2 regions of the Streptomyces yunnanensis genome follow, and region 1 is predicted to be linked to the other one. Evidence: predicted binding sites of a transcription regulator. Region 1 holds the regulator's gene; the other holds the start of a gene.

Region 1 (7,707 bases):
GTGACGGTCAAGGAGATCGCGGTCGCCAACCTGCTCTCCGAGCTGCTGCCGGTGCTCGACGACATCGGTCGGGCCCGGGACCACGGCGAACTGCTCGGCGGCTTCAAGTCGGTGGGCGAGTCGCTGGAGACCGTGGTCGCCAAGCTCGGTCTGCAGCAGTTCGGCAAGGAGGGCGAGCCCTTCGACCCGACGATCCACGAAGCGCTGATGCACTCGTACGCGCCCGACGTCACGGAGACGACATGCGTCGCCATCCTGCAGCCCGGGTATCGCATCGGTGAGCGCACGATCCGCCCCGCGCGGGTCGCGGTCGCCGAGCCGCAGCCGGGCGCACAGGGCGCCAAGTCCGCCTCCGACGAGGAGGCCAAGGGCGCCAAGGGCGGTAAGGGAGCCAAGGGTGCCAAGGCTGCGGACAAGGAGAGCGGTGGCCCGGACAAGGGCTGACGTACGGGCAGAGTCGAGAACCGCGCGGAAGGAGGGACGTCGGGGATGAGCACCAAGGACTTCGTCGAGAAGGACTACTACAAGGTCCTCGGCGTCCCCAAGGACGCCACCGAAGCGGAGATCAAGAAGGCGTACCGCAAGCTCGCCCGCGAGTTCCACCCGGACGCCAACAAGGGCGACGCCAAGGCCGAGGAGCGCTTCAAGGAGATCTCCGAGGCCAACGACGTGCTCGGCGACGCCAAGCGCCGCAAGGAGTACGACGAGGCCCGGGCGCTGTTCGGCAACGGCGGCTTCCGGCCGGGTCCCGGCGGAGGCGGGAACTTCAACTTCGACCTCGGCGACCTCTTCGGAGGCGCCGGGGGCTCGGGGGGTTCCGGCGGCTTCGGCGGCGGGCTCGGGGACGTCTTCGGCGGCCTGTTCAACCGCGGTGGTTCCGGCACCCGTACGCAGCCGCGCCGCGGCCAGGACATCGAGTCCGAGGTGACGCTCAGCTTCACCGAGGCGGTCGACGGGGCCACGGTCCCGCTGCGGATGTCCAGCCAGGCGCCCTGCAAGGCGTGCTCCGGCACCGGCGACAAAAACGGTACGCCTCGGGTCTGCCCGACCTGTGTCGGCACCGGACAGGTCAGCCGGGGCGCGGGCGGTGGCTTCTCGCTCACCGACCCGTGCGCCGACTGCAAGGGCCGCGGCCTGATCGCCCAGGACGCCTGCGAGGTCTGCAAGGGCAGCGGGCGGGCCTCCAGCGCCCGCACGATGCAGGTCCGCATCCCCGCGGGCGTCTCGGACGGGCAGCGCATCCGGCTGCGCGGCAAGGGCGCACCGGGCGAGCACGGCGGCCCGGCCGGCGATCTGTACGTGGTCGTCCACGTGGGCGCCCACCCGGTCTTCGGCCGCAAGGGCGACAACCTCACCGTCACGGTGCCGGTCACCTTCCCGGAGGCCGCGCTCGGTGGCGAGGTCAAGGTGCCGACGCTGGGCGGCCCGCCGGTCACGCTGAAACTGCCGGCCGGCACTCCCAACGGACGCACGATGCGGGCCCGCGGCAAGGGCGCGACCCGCAAGGACGGCACCCGAGGTGATCTGCTGGTCACCATAGAGGTGGCCGTTCCCAAGGACCTCGGGGACAAGGCGAAGGAAGCGCTGGAGTCCTATCGCGAGGCGACCGCGGGCCCGGACCCGCGGGCGGAGCTGTTCCAGGCCGCGAAGGGAGAATGAGATGGACAGCCGGGGCGGGCAGCGTCGTAACCCCTATGAACTGACCGACGAATCGCCGGTGTACGTCATCTCCGTCGCGGCCCAACTCTCCGGCCTGCATCCACAGACCCTGCGGCAGTACGACCGCCTGGGCCTGGTCTCGCCCGACCGCACGGCCGGGCGGGGCCGCCGCTACTCCGCCCGCGACATCGAACTGCTGCGCACCGTCCAGCAGTTGTCGCAGGAGGAGGGCATCAACCTCGCCGGCATCAAGCGCATCATCGAGCTGGAGCACCAGGTCGCGGCCCTCCAGCAGCGGGTCGCCGAACTCCAGGGCGCCCTGGAGGGCGCGGCCAGCGCGATGCGGCAGCGGGAGGCCGCGGTGCACGCCTCCTACCGCCGCGACCTGGTGCCGTATCAGGACGTGCAGCAGACCAGTGCGCTGGTGGTCTGGCGGCCCAAGCGGTCGTCGGAGTGAGGCCGTGGTCCACGCGACGAAGGGCCGGGGTGGGCACCTTGAGTTCTAGTAGTCGTTGCAACACCCCAGCTCAGGGGATGCAATGGACTTCAAGATCCGAAGGGACCGGACGGCTCAGGGCCCTGTGAAGCTGGGCCGGGAGCGCGCGGAATACTCCCGGCTCGTGCAGCAGGGCTACAGCAACAAGGAAGCCTGCCGACTCGTCGGGATCGATGCCCGGACCGGCAGGAAGTGGCGCAACGGTCGTAGCGCCGACCGCAGACAGAAGGCGGCACCACCGATCAACGCGGTGGTGCCGCCTTCCGGGCCTTCCCGATATCTGCGTGAGGCCGATCGGATCCACATAGCCGACCGGCTCCGGGAGAAGGCGACAGTCCGGGCGATTGCCGCCGAGCTCGGCCGCAGCCCGTCCACCATCAGCCGGGAGATCCGCCGCAACCGGCACCCCGACAGCGGCCAGTACCGCCCGCACGCCGCCCAGGCCCGTGCCGACGCCCGCAGGCCGCGACCCAAGCCGGGCAAGATCGGCCAGAACCCCGAGCTGCGGGACTTCATCCAGGACCGCCTGACCCTACGGTGGAGCCCGGAGCAGATCTGCCAGGCTCTGCGGGCACAGTTCGCCAACCGGCCGGAGATGCACGTGGTCCACGAGACGGTCTACCAGGCCCTCTATGTCCAGGGACGTGGAGAGCTCCGCCGCGAGCTCGCCCGAGCCCTGCGCTCAGGCCGCGCCCGCCGCAAACCCCACCGTCAGGTCGCCTCCCGCCAGCCACGGTTCACCACACCGATGGTCATGATCAGCGAACGGCCCGCGGAAGCATCCGACCGTGCCGGCCCCGGCCACTGGGAAGGCGACCTCATCATCGGCAAGGACGGCAAGTCGGCCATCGGCACTCTGGTCGAACGCGCCACCCGCTACGTCATGCTCCTGCACCTGCCCGGCGACCACGGCGCCGAGCGCGTCCGCGACGCGCTGGTCACCACGGCCCAGACCCTGCCCTCCCACCTTCGACGGTCCCTGACCTGGGACCAGGGAAGTGAGATGGCCGCACACGGCTCGTTCACCATCGCCACCGGCATCCCGGTCTACTTCTGCGACCCGGCCAGCCCCTGGCAACGCGGCTCTAACGAAAACACCAACGGCCTGCTGCGGCAGTACTTCCCCAAGGGCACCGACCTGTCCGTCCACACCCCGCAGCACCTGGCCGCCGTCGCCACCGAACTCAACGGCCGCCCACGCAAAACGCTCGGCTGGGAAACCCCAGCCGAGCGCCTGCATAAACTGCTCGCGGCCTAGACAACCGACCACGTGTTGCAACGACCGCTAGAAACCGCCCACACCACCCCGGCCCTTCGTGTGTGTCCGGCGTCCCCGCGCTCCGCGTCGTCCGCCTGCGGTCAGCAGCCGTTGTACCCGGCCGTCGGCATCGACAGCCGCCGGTGCACCTGCGACTTCATCGCCAGGGTGTAGACCGGCTCGTCCAGGTCGGCGGTCTCCAGCCGGACCCCCGCTGCCGCGCACCGCGCGGTGAACTCGTCGGCGCCGTCGATCGCGTACTCCAGCGCCCGCCGGTTGGGCGTGACGAACACGTCGACCAGGCCCTCTTCCACGTCGTGCCACAGTGCGCTGTGGTCGGCGCGCAGCTGGTGCAGGCTGAGCTGGCAGGTCAGACGGTAGTCACGGGCTGCCGCCCACTGTTTGCACATGGCGTGCTGGCTGCGGTCATCGACCAGGAACGGATCCTCGTCCAGCTCGGACAGCGGCATCAGACAGGCGATCGCCGTCACTCGGACCGAGTTCATCGTGCCCTCCGGGGCGTGGCGACTGTGGGGGCGACGATACCCCCGCCGAGGGCCCGGGGTGGAGGGGCTGCGCCGGGTGGCGAGGCGTATCCGCAGGCATGGCAGATCTTCCAGCCGTCCTGATTCACGGCCAACTGGCCGCCGCACCGGGGGCAGTTCTCGGCGTACGGCCGGGGCCGGATCGTGCGCTTCCGCCGCGGCGGGCGGCGCGGAACGGTCGTCGTGCTGCCTAATGCCGACGCCATGCGGCCTCCAGCTGCCGTCTTTTTGCCCGGGACAGGTCCGATGCCGCTCGTCGATGTGCGGAGGTGTTCGGTTCCTGCCGTTCCTGAGTACCAGGTGGGCGCCCGACGGTGGATCTGGAGCATCCGGTTTCGGCCAGGTCCAGACCTGGCCGGGGCCGCGGCGGCCTCAGGCCCGGCCGAGGGCCTTGGTCACCGCGATCTCGATCATGACGCGGTCGGGGTTGGGCTCCGGGGTCCGGCCGTACCGCTCGGCGTACCGGCGCACCGCGTCGGCCACCGTCTCGGCGTCCGTCCGCACCCGGGCGACACCCTCCAGGGTCGCCCAGCGACCGCGGTCGACCTGGCACACCGCCACGCGCGCCCCGTCCGGGCCGGCGGCGAGGATGTTCTTGACCTTGGTGCTGTCCTTGCGGGTGATGATCCGCGCGATCCGCTGCCCGGCGTCGTAGGTCACGCCGACCGGGACGACGTGCGGGGTGCCGTTGGCCCGCAGGGTCGTCAGGGTCGGCATCTGGTACTCGCCCCAGAAGGCGAGGTACTCGGGGGACAGCGCGCTCAGGTCGTGGGCCATGGGGGCCAGGGTAGTGGGGGCCGCGGCGGGCGGCCCCTGGCCGGTCACACGAAGTCGGCTGTCTCCAGGTCGAAGGAGAAGGGGGCGGGGAGGGGGAGGCGGTCGCCGAAGGGGGCGGTGTGGGTGGTGAGGTAGTCGGCGTCCTTCGGCTCGCTGAAGAGCGTGACCACGGACTTGCCGCGGTCGACGAGAAGATAGAGCGGAATGGCAGCACGTGCGTAGGCGTGCCGTTTGGTGACGCGGTCATGGCGGGGCTTGCTCGACGTCACCTCGACGACCATGTCGACACCGTCACTGGGCATCCATGGCTCCGCACCTCGGAAGAGGCGCAACGCGTAGGGGGCGATGGTGGCGTCGGGGATCACATGGTCCGCGGGCTGGTTCTCCGCGTGGGGAAGGACGAGTCCCTTGCAGCCCGAGATCTGCATGTCGGTTGCGGACCTTCGCGTCACCTGCCTGCCGATGATGCTCAGGTAGTCCTCGTGATCGCCGTCCGTGGGCGGTGTCACAACAATCTCCCCCTCGACTAGCTCGGCCCGGAACCCCTCAGGGGTGTCCAGGCTGAGAAAGAAGTCCAGGAGGGTTTCCGTGTCCGTGGCCATCGGCTCTTGTGCCATAGCCGTCATGCTGCACCTCCTTGTGGTCGAAGGCCAGTGTCACGGGCCGCCGCCAGCGGGATGAGGCCGATGGTCGGATCTTCACTCGTAAGCGTGAGCGAATGCATTGAGTGGAATAGACTCAACTTATCGCACGTTAACCGAGGCAGGATTGGCTAGGGAAGCGCGCCGAGCGCCGGATCGCACGAGGACACGAGGAGGACCAGGCAGACGTGGACGCCGAGCTGACCAACAAGAGCCGGGAGGCGCTGAGCGCCGCCAGTGAGCGGGCGGTGGCCGCCGGGCACGCGGACATGACGTCCGCGCATCTCCTGCTCGCACTGCTCGCGGGGCAGGACAACGAGAACATCATGGATCTGCTGGCGGCCGTCGAGGCGGACGCCGCGCAGCTGCGCTCCGGCGCGGAGCGGCAGCTGGCCGGGCTGCCCAGCGTCCAGGGCTCGACCGTGGCCCCGCCGCAGCCGGACCGCGAGCTGCTCGCCGCCATCGCCGACGCCGCCCAGCGCGCCAAGGACCTGGGCGACGCCTACATCTCCACCGAGCACCTGCTCATCGGTATCGCCACCAAGGGCGGCCGCACCGGTGAGCTGCTGGAGCAGCAGGGCGCCACCGCCAAGAAGCTGCTGGCCGCCTTCGAGGCGAGCCGCGGCGGGCAGCGGGTGACCACCCCGGACCCGGAGGGCACGTACAAGGCGCTGGAGAAGTTCGGCACGGACTTCACCGCGGCGGCCCGCGAGGGCAAGCTCGACCCGGTCATCGGCCGGGACCAGGAGATCCGCCGGGTGGTGCAGGTGCTCTCCCGCCGGACGAAGAACAACCCGGTGCTGATCGGCGAGCCGGGCGTCGGCAAGACCGCGGTCGTCGAGGGGCTGGCCCAGCGGATCGTCAAGGGCGACGTCCCCGAGTCGCTGCGCAACAAGCGGCTGGTCTCCCTCGACCTGGGCGCGATGGTCGCCGGCGCGAAGTACCGCGGCGAGTTCGAGGAGCGGCTGAAGACCGTCCTGGCCGAGATCAAGGCCAGTGAGGGCCAGATCATCACCTTCATCGACGAGCTGCACACCGTCGTCGGCGCGGGCGCCGGCGGCGACTCTGCCATGGACGCGGGCAACATGCTCAAGCCCATGCTGGCCCGCGGCGAGCTGCGGATGGTCGGTGCCACCACGCTCGACGAGTACCGCGAGCGGATCGAGAAGGACCCGGCGCTGGAGCGGCGCTTCCAGCAGGTGCTGGTCGCCGAGCCGACCGTGGAGGACACCGTCGCGATCCTGCGCGGCCTCAAGGGGCGCTACGAGGCGCACCACAAGGTCCAGATCGCCGACTCCGCGCTGGTCGCCGCGGCCACCCTCTCCGACCGCTACATCACCTCCCGCTTCCTCCCCGACAAGGCCATCGACCTGGTCGACGAGGCCGCCTCCCGGCTCCGGATGGAGATCGACTCCTCGCCCGTCGAGATCGACGAGCTCCAGCGCGCGGTGGACCGGCTGAAGATGGAGGAGCTGGCGCTGCGCAACGAGACCGACGCCGGCTCCGTGGCGCGGCTGGAGAAGCTGCGCAAGGACCTCGCCGACAAGGAGGAGGAGCTGCGCGGCCTGACCGCCCGCTGGGAGAAGGAGAAGCAGAGCCTCAACCGCGTCGGTGAGCTCAAGGAGCGCCTCGACGACCTGCGCGGCCAGGCCGAACGCGCCCAGCGCGACGGCGACTTCGACACCGCCTCCAAGCTGCTGTACGGGGAGATCCCGTCCCTGGAGCGGGAGCTGGCCAAGGCCGCGGAGGCGGAGGCCGAGCAGGAGGCGGCCAAGGGCTCCGGCGGCGCCAAGGAGTCGATGGTCAAGGAGGAGGTGGGCCCGGACGACATCGCGGACGTGGTCGGCTCCTGGACGGGTATCCCGGCCGGGCGCCTGCTGGAGGGCGAGACCCAGAAGCTGCTCCGCATGGAGGAGGAGCTCGGCAAGCGGCTGATCGGCCAGACCGAGGCGGTCGCCGCGGTCTCCGACGCGGTGCGCCGCACCCGCGCCGGGATCGCCGACCCGGACCGGCCCACCGGCTCGTTCCTCTTCCTCGGCCCGACCGGCGTCGGCAAGACCGAGCTGGCCAAGGCGCTGGCGGACTTCCTCTTCGACGACGAGCGGGCGATGGTCCGGATCGACATGTCGGAGTACGGCGAGAAGCACAGCGTGGCCCGGCTGGTGGGCGCGCCCCCCGGCTACGTCGGCTACGAGGAGGGCGGCCAGCTCACCGAGGCGGTCCGTCGCCGCCCCTACAGCGTCGTCCTGCTCGACGAGGTGGAGAAGGCGCACCACGAGGTCTTCGACGTGCTGCTCCAGGTGCTCGACGACGGCCGGCTCACCGACGGCC
Region 2 (7,707 bases), 1.7 Mb from region 1:
ACCCCGACCGGCACCCCCTTCACGTTCGGTTACGCGCTGCTGCTCGTGGCCACCTCGCTCTTCGCCGAGCACGGCAACCCCTCCGTGGTCTCCGCACTGCTCCAGGGCTCCAGCACCGACGTGGTCCACCTCGCCCAGGCGCCGCTGCTGGTGCTGGTCGCCAGCGCGCTGTGGATCGCCGGCGGGCTGACCTCGGGGTACGCCATCGCCTTCCTCTTCGTGCTGACCGCCCTGGAGCGGCGGATCGGCGGGGTGCGCTGCGCGGTGGTGTTCTTCGGCGGGCACGCGCTGGCCACCCTCGCCACCGAGGTGCCGATCGGCTTCTCGGTCGCCGCCGGCGGGCTGCCGGACAGCTCGCTGCACCGCCTCGACTACGGCATCAGCTTCGGCGTGATGGCCTGCCTGGGGGCGCTCGCCGGGCTGCTGCCCGCCTGGGCGCGCTGGCCGCTGCTGGCCGCCGGCGGCTACCAGGCGGTGACCGGCCTGCTCGCCTACATCGACCCGATGACCGACTGGGGCCATCTGCTCTCGCTCGCCCTGGGCGTCGCCGCCTGGCCGCTGCTGCGCTGCTGGCAGGCGCGGCGGGCCGGGCCCCCGCCGCTGCCGGGGGACCTGGGCCATCCGGCGCTCCGGACGCCCGGGCTGCCGCGGACGTCCTGATCCCCGGCGCCCGGTGCTCGGGCCGCCCGGCCCGCCGCGGGTCACGGACAATGGGACTCCTCGCGGGCGCTCGGTAGGGAGGGCGCCCGCCGGCCGTAGGAGCAGAGAAGAACCGTGTCGCACGAGCACCGCCGCCCCGCCCAGGACCGCACGTCCGCCCCGGCACACGCCCCGGACGCCGCCCGGTTGCCGCTGCTCTCCGACTGCGGGAACTGCTTCGGCCTGTGCTGTGTGGCGCTGCCGTTCGCGCGCTCGGCGGACTTCGCCCTCGACAAGGAGGCCGGGCGGCCCTGCCCGAACCTCCAGGCCGACTTCCGCTGCGGCGTCCACCAGGACCTGCGGCAGCGCGGCTTCTCCGGCTGCACGGTCTTCGAGTGCTTCGGCGCCGGCCAGAAGATCTCCCAGGTCACCTTCCAGGGGCAGGACTGGCGGACCGCGCCGGAGACCGCCCGGCCGATGTTCGACGCGTTCGCCGTGATGCGCCAGCTGCACGAACTGCTCTGGTACCTGACCGAGGCGGTGGCGCTGCCCCCGTCCGGTGCAAGCACCGGCTCCACCGGAGCGGCCGGCGCCGCGCTGCCCGCTGCGCTACGGGACGAGCTGCGGGCGGCCCTGGAGAAGACCGAGCGGCTGACCCTGGGCACCGCGGAGGAACTGGCCGGGCTGGACGTGCCCGCCCACCGGGGCGAGGTCAACACCCTGCTGCTGCGGGTCAGCGAGCTGGTCCGGGCGAAGGTCCCGGGCCGGAAGAAGGACCGGCGCGGCGCGGACCTGATGGGGGCACGCTTGACGGGCGCGGACCTCAAGGGCGCCAACCTGCGCGGCGCCTATCTCATCGCCGCCGACCTTCGGGGCGCCGACCTGCGCTCCGCTGACATGATCGGCGCCGACCTCCGGGACGCCGATCTGCGCGGCGCCGACCTCACCGGCAGCATCTTCCTGACGCAGGCCCAGGTGAACGCCGCCCGGGGCGACGCGACCACCAGGCTGCCGCGCGGGCTGCGCCGCCCCGCCCACTGGTAGCGGCGCGCGCTTGTCCCCGGTCGGGCCCACCGCCCCTGGCCCGTAACCGAGTTGCCGCCTCCTGATCGCTCACAGCGAACACGCGCGAGGGAACAACGGCAGGGCTCCCGGCATTGAGTGGGTAAAGCTCAACTTGCTTGCCGAAGGGGAGATCATGACTGCTGAGTCTGCTCGGTCGACGGAGTCCACACCGCTCACCCTGCCCGTGCTGCCCCTCGACGACGAGGTCGTCCTGCCCGGCATGGTGGTGCCCCTGGACCTGTCCGACGCCGAGGTGCGCGCCGCCGTGGAGGCCGCCCAGGCCGCCGCGCCATCGGGCAGCAAGCCCCGTGTGCTGCTGGTGCCGCGGATCGACGGGACGTACGCGGGGATCGGCACGCTCGGGCGGATCGAGCAGGTCGGACGGCTGTCCGACGGCGATCCCGGGGCCCTGATCCGGGGGCTGGGCCGGGTGCGGATCGGCTCCGGCACCACCGGGCCGGGCGCCGCGCTCTGGGTGGAGGGGACCGCCGTCGAGGAGAAGGTCCAAGACCCTTCCCCCAGCTCTCAACTCCGTTCGAGCAGGGGAGGCCCCAATCCCGGAGCGGTCACCGAACTCGTCACGGAATACAAGGCACTGGCCACCAGCTGGCTGCGCAAGCGCGGCGCCTGGCAGGTCGTGGACCGGGTCGCCGGCATCGACGACGTCCCCACGCTCGCCGACAACGCCGGCTACCTGCCGTTCCTGACGGGCGAGCAGAAGCTCCAGCTGCTGGAGACCACCGACCCGGTCGCCCGGCTGAAGTACGCCACCGAGGTGCTCCGCTCCCACCTGGCCGAGCAGGACGTCGCCGAGTCCATCGCCAAGGACGTCCAGGAGGGCGTCGACAAGCAGCAGCGGGAGTTCCTGCTGCGCCGCCAGCTGGACGCGGTCCGCAAGGAACTGCGCGAGCTGAACGGCGAGAACTCCAAGGACTCGGGCGAGGAGTCCGACGACTACCGCGCCCGCGTGGAGGCCGCCGACCTGCCGGAGAAGGTCCGCGAGGCGGCCCTGAAGGAGGTCGACAAGCTGGAGCGGGCCAGCGACCAGAGCCCGGAGGGCAGCTGGATCCGGACCTGGCTCGACACCGTCCTGGAACTCCCCTGGAGCGAGCGGACCGAGGACGCCTACGACATCGCGGGCGCCCGGCAGGTCCTGGACGCCGACCACGCGGGCCTGGAGGACGTCAAGGAACGGATCACCGAGTACCTGGCCGTGCGCAAGCGGCGCGCCGAGCGGGGGCTCGGGCTCGTCGGCGGGCGCCGCGGCGGCGCGGTGCTGGCGCTGGTCGGGCCGCCGGGCGTCGGAAAGACCTCGCTCGGGGAATCCGTGGCGCGGGCCATGGGGCGGAAGTTCGTGCGGGTCGCCCTCGGCGGCGTCCGGGACGAGGCGGAGATCCGCGGCCACCGGCGGACGTACGTCGGGGCGCTCCCCGGCCGGATCGTGCGGGCCGTCAAGGAGGCCGGCTCGATGAACCCGGTCGTCCTCCTCGACGAGATCGACAAGGTGGGCTCCGACTACCGGGGCGACCCGGCCGCCGCCCTCCTGGAAGTGCTGGACCCCGCGCAGAACCACACCTTCCGGGACCACTACCTGGAGGTCGAACTGGACCTCTCCGACGTGGTGTTCCTGGCCACCGCCAACGTCCTGGAGGCGATCCCCGAGCCGCTGCTGGACCGGATGGAACTGGTCCGGCTGGACGGCTACACCGAGGACGAGAAGGTCGTCATCGCCCGGGACCACCTGGTGCCGCGCCAGTTGGAGCGGGCCGGACTGGAGCCCGGCGAGGTGACCGTCGCCGACGCCGCGCTGCGCAGGCTGGCCGGCGAGTACACCCGTGAGGCGGGCGTGCGGAACCTGGAGCGCTCGGTCGCCCGGCTGCTGCGCAAGGTGGCCGCCCGGCACGAACTGGGCGAGCAGGAGCTGCCGTTCACCGTCGGGGTGGACGAGCTGCGCCCGCTGCTCGGGCGCCCGCACCACACCCCGGAGTCGGCCCAGGACCCGACTGAGCGGCGGACCGCGGTGCCCGGTGTGGTCACCGGTCTGGCGGTCACCGGCGCCGGCGGCGACGTGCTCTACGTCGAGGCGTCGCTGGCCGACCCGGAGACCGGCGCCTCCGGGCTCCAGCTGACCGGCCAGCTGGGCGACGTGATGAAGGAGTCGGCGCACATCGCGCTGTCCTTCCTGCGCTCGCACGGCGCCGAACTGGAGCTCCCGGTGGGCGACCTGAAGGAGCGCGGGGTCCATCTGCACGTCCCGGCCGGCGCCGTCCCCAAGGACGGCCCCAGCGCGGGCATCACGATGACCACCGCGCTGGCCTCGCTGCTGTCGGGCCGGCAGGTCCGTCCGGACGTGGCGATGACCGGTGAGGTCTCGCTCACCGGGCGGGTGCTGCCGATCGGCGGCGTCAAGCAGAAGCTGCTGGCGGCGCACCGGGCCGGCATCACCACCGTGATCATCCCCAAGCGCAACGAACCGGACCTGGACGACGTCCCGGCCGAGGTCCTCGATGCGCTGGCGGTGCACCCGGTCGCGGACGTGAGGCAGGTGCTGGAACTGGCCCTGACGCCGGCCGCGAACGGCCGGCGCCCGGAGGTCCCGGTCGCGGCGTAGCGCACGGTCGGTGACGTCCGGCACGGGCCGGTCCGCCCCTCGCCAGGGGGACGGGCCGGCCCGCCGCGCGTCAGCCGTTGGCCAGCGCCTGGAGCCGGTCGTAGGCCCCGTTGAACTTGTTGTGGTCACCGACCGTCGGGCCGGTCGAGGTGTACTGCCAGATGGTGTGGAAGCCCCAGCCGGCCGGGAGTTCGCCGACCGAGGAGCCGTAGCGGGGGATCCACAGCGGGTTGATGCTGCCGAAGGCGCCGGAGTTGCCGGTGCACTGCTTCCACCAGCCGGTGGAGGTGTAGACGACCGCGTCCCGGCCGGTGCGCGCCTTGTAGGTGGCGAACCAGTCCTTCATCCAGTTCACCAGTCCGGCCGCGCTCAGCCCGTAACAGGTGGCGCCGTAGGGGTTGTACTCCATGTCCAGCGCGCCGGGCAGCGTCTTGCCGTCCTTGGACCAGCCGCCGCCGTGGTCGACGAAGTAGTTGGCCTGGGCGGCGCCGCTGGAGGTGTCGGGCGTGGCGAAGTGGTACGCGCCGCGGATCATGCCGCTGTTGTAGGAGCCGTTGTACTGCTGCGCGAAGGAGGGATTGGTGTAGCTGGTGGACTCGGTGGCCTTGACGTAGGCGAACTTCACGCCGCTGTTCCACAGCGTCGACCAGGCGACGCTGCCGTTGTGGCTGCTGACGTCCACGCCCTCGACGGCCGCGGCCAGCGAGGGCGACGGGAGGGCACCGCCCTTGGTGCCCTCGTGCTTGGCGATCTGGGAGCCGGCCCAGTCGAGTTCGGGGTGGCGGGGTTCGGGTGCGCGCGCGGTGGCGGCGGCACCGGCCGTGCCGGGCAGGCCGACGAGGAGGGAGACGGTCGCGAGGAGGGTCCCGGCCACGGTCGCGCGGGAGCGCACGGAGCGGTGGGGGGAGCCGGATCTGAGCACGGGCATTTACGTGCCTCCGTAGATCTCGGTGGATCTCGATGCGGTGACTCCGAGAAGGAAGTGACCTCTGAGGGGGGAGGTACCGGCACCACATTTGGTGTGGTCATGCCAGAAATGACGATACGCGCGTAGAACCCCGTGACAAAAGGGGGCCGCGGGCTGCCGTTGGTCTACTCCTGCGAAATACTGGCCGAACTGCGGTTCCACCCACCCGGGACAGAAAATTTCAGCCGGACGGAAACGCGGGGCGAACACGACGGGGGATTTGTTGGACGAGCGGGACAACGCGGGAAAGGGTGCTGACGTGCACGAGACCGGAGCCGGCGGTACCACGGCGGACGGCGAGCCGATGGGTGTGGACCCCGCATTCCTGTCCCTGGAACGGGAATTGGCGGTGTTTCTGCGCCGCGCCCGGGCCTCCTCCGGCGAGCTCTCCCGCGAGGTCCACCCCGACCTCGAACCGGCCGCCTACGGCCTGCTGGTGCGGCTCGCCGACGCCGGCGCCCAGCGCGCCACCGACCTCGCCGCCTTCTTCGGCGTCGGCAAGGCGACCATAAGCCGCCAACTGCACGCCCTGGAGCGGCTCGGGCTGGTCGCCCGCGCGCCCGACCCGGCCGACGGCCGCGCGGTCCTGGTGCGGATCACCGACGAGGGCCGGGACCGCTTCAACCGCGTCCGCACCGCCCGCCGCGCCCGCTACGCCCGCCGCCTCGCCTCCTGGGACCGCGCCGAGGTCGCCGAACTCGCCCGTCTTCTGCACCGACTGAACGCGGAGCAGGAGGGTGAGCACGAGGGCGAGCAGGGGGGCGAGCACGAGGGGCAGGACGGCTAGGGCGTTTCTGGCGGCCCTGTCGTCACGGCGCGACGTGGATCACCGCCGCGTCGTCCCGGGCCTTCCCCCGCGGGTGCGCCGCGCCCTCCGGGTCCGCCGCCTCCAGTTCCCGCACCCGGTCGATCAGCGCCTGCGGCCCGGCCTCGGCGACCAGCGCCGCGCACTGGGCCCAGGAGCCCGCGCGGAAGACCTCCACCCAGCGGCCCGCGCCGTCGCTGAGCGCCGTCAGCGAGCGGAGCCCGGCGCGCGGGGTGGCGCCGGTGAGCGCGCGGGCGGCCACCGACGGATCGGCGGCCGCGGTGAAGAAACCGCCCTCGGCGTTGCGCAGCGCCTCCACCGCGCGGACGTACTCCCGGGCCGCGGCGGCGCGTTCGGCGGATCCGCGGAGCAGCGCCCGGACCGTCGCGCGCCGCGCGCGGACCGCGGGCGGGAGGTCGTCCAGGCGGGTGTCCCGCACGGGATGCACCGAGCCGTCCGCCTTCTCCAGGAGCAGTACGGAATCGGACAACACCAGGTGTTCCACGGTCTCCCGGGACCAGCGCGCGGCGACCACCGTCGCCTGCGGCGTACGAGGGTGAGAAAGGTCACAGGTGTCGCGGTGCGCCTCGGCCGTTCTGGTCACGGCCGCGGCGAGCGCCTCAGTCAGCGTCATATCGCGGCGTGAAACCGACAGTTCGAGCATTGCGCCCCCGAGCCGCGCGGTGAACCACGGCACGGAATGGACACAGCCGCAGTCCCCCTCCGGAGGGGTCACCCCGTCCAGCAGCACCAGGGCGCCGCCGTCGCCGGAGGCCGGCAGGGCGACCGACGCGTAGTCCTCGTTGGGGCGTTGGGGATCGCCCGGCTCGGTGGCGAGTTCGATGCGCATACCGGAGAGTCTGCCGGAGGTGGCTGAAAAGGCCCGGTTGCCGGCCGCCGCATCGGAAGGTGGGGCGATAGTGGCCCGCAGGTGTGCGGGGCGCCCGGTGCCGGCTGCGGGCGCGCATCCTTCCAGGACCGGCACGCATCTCCAAACCCGTCGGGGGGTTGCGCAAGGTTGCGGCCGAAACTGATGCCGCACGGAAGTTGATGCCCAAACTCCGATTGCTGTTCACTCGTTCAGGTGGCCGGGCATGTGTTGCCGAGCCACTGCGCGGCGCCGGTGGAATGGTCGATTCCCGGAGTAACCGGGGTGGTCAGGACGTTCGTCGCGACGCGCAGAGCCGGGCTGTTCCCCTTTCGCGGAATTGTGCGCTGCCGCGGTCTTCGCGCAGATCCGCCCCGCGAGCGGTGAGCGAGCCGGGTCCGCGACGCCGACACGGCGTGGGCAGGCGAGATGAGGATGCGAGCAGCGGTGCGGAAGAAGCGGCTTCGGGGCGGCGCAGGGAAGCCGGGGTCACCGGCCGGATCGGTCTCGGTACCGGGCACGGCACCCGGTGCGGGATCGGGCACGGCGGGCGACGACGCGGCCGGTTCGGGACGGCGTCCCGCGCGGGTCCGCAACCGGCTCATGGGGGCCGTGGCCGTGGTCGCCGTGGCCGTCCTGGGAGCCGGCGCCCCCGCCGTGCTGACCGCCGTCGACAACGCCGGTGGCAGTCAGCACCTCGTCGACCTGGCCGGGTTGGACGCGCACGCCGTCACCCTCGCGCACACCCTCGC

What was found. The regulator HspR, encoded in region 1, represses chaperone genes until heat shock. The targets are predictions, from matches to a motif close to TTGAGNNNNNNNNNCTCAA.
Region 2: lon (endopeptidase La) is a predicted target of HspR. The motif match lies at 1,797-1,815, and genes of this name have one in related genera.

The regions. Positions count from the first base shown of each region.
Region 1 is NZ_CP095749.1:5,150,302-5,158,008, forward strand. It holds gene grpE (nucleotide exchange factor GrpE) at 1-444, shown strand, start outside; gene dnaJ (molecular chaperone DnaJ) at 490-1,659, shown strand; gene MOV08_RS22405 (heat shock protein transcriptional repressor HspR) at 1,661-2,116, shown strand; gene MOV08_RS22410 (IS30 family transposase) at 2,199-3,413, shown strand; gene MOV08_RS22415 (hypothetical protein) at 3,515-3,919, opposite strand; gene MOV08_RS22420 (pyridoxamine 5'-phosphate oxidase family protein) at 4,331-4,735, opposite strand; gene MOV08_RS22425 (Uma2 family endonuclease) at 4,780-5,361, opposite strand; gene clpB (ATP-dependent chaperone ClpB) at 5,565-7,707, shown strand, end outside.
Region 2 is NZ_CP095749.1:3,428,009-3,435,715, reverse strand. It holds gene MOV08_RS14810 (rhomboid-like protein) at 1-660, shown strand, start outside; gene MOV08_RS14805 (pentapeptide repeat-containing protein) at 775-1,683, shown strand; gene lon (endopeptidase La) at 1,838-4,315, shown strand; gene MOV08_RS14795 (lysozyme) at 4,386-5,243, opposite strand; gene MOV08_RS14790 (MarR family winged helix-turn-helix transcriptional regulator) at 5,587-6,069, shown strand; gene MOV08_RS14785 (hypothetical protein) at 6,092-6,937, opposite strand; gene MOV08_RS14780 (sensor histidine kinase) at 7,559-7,707, shown strand, end outside.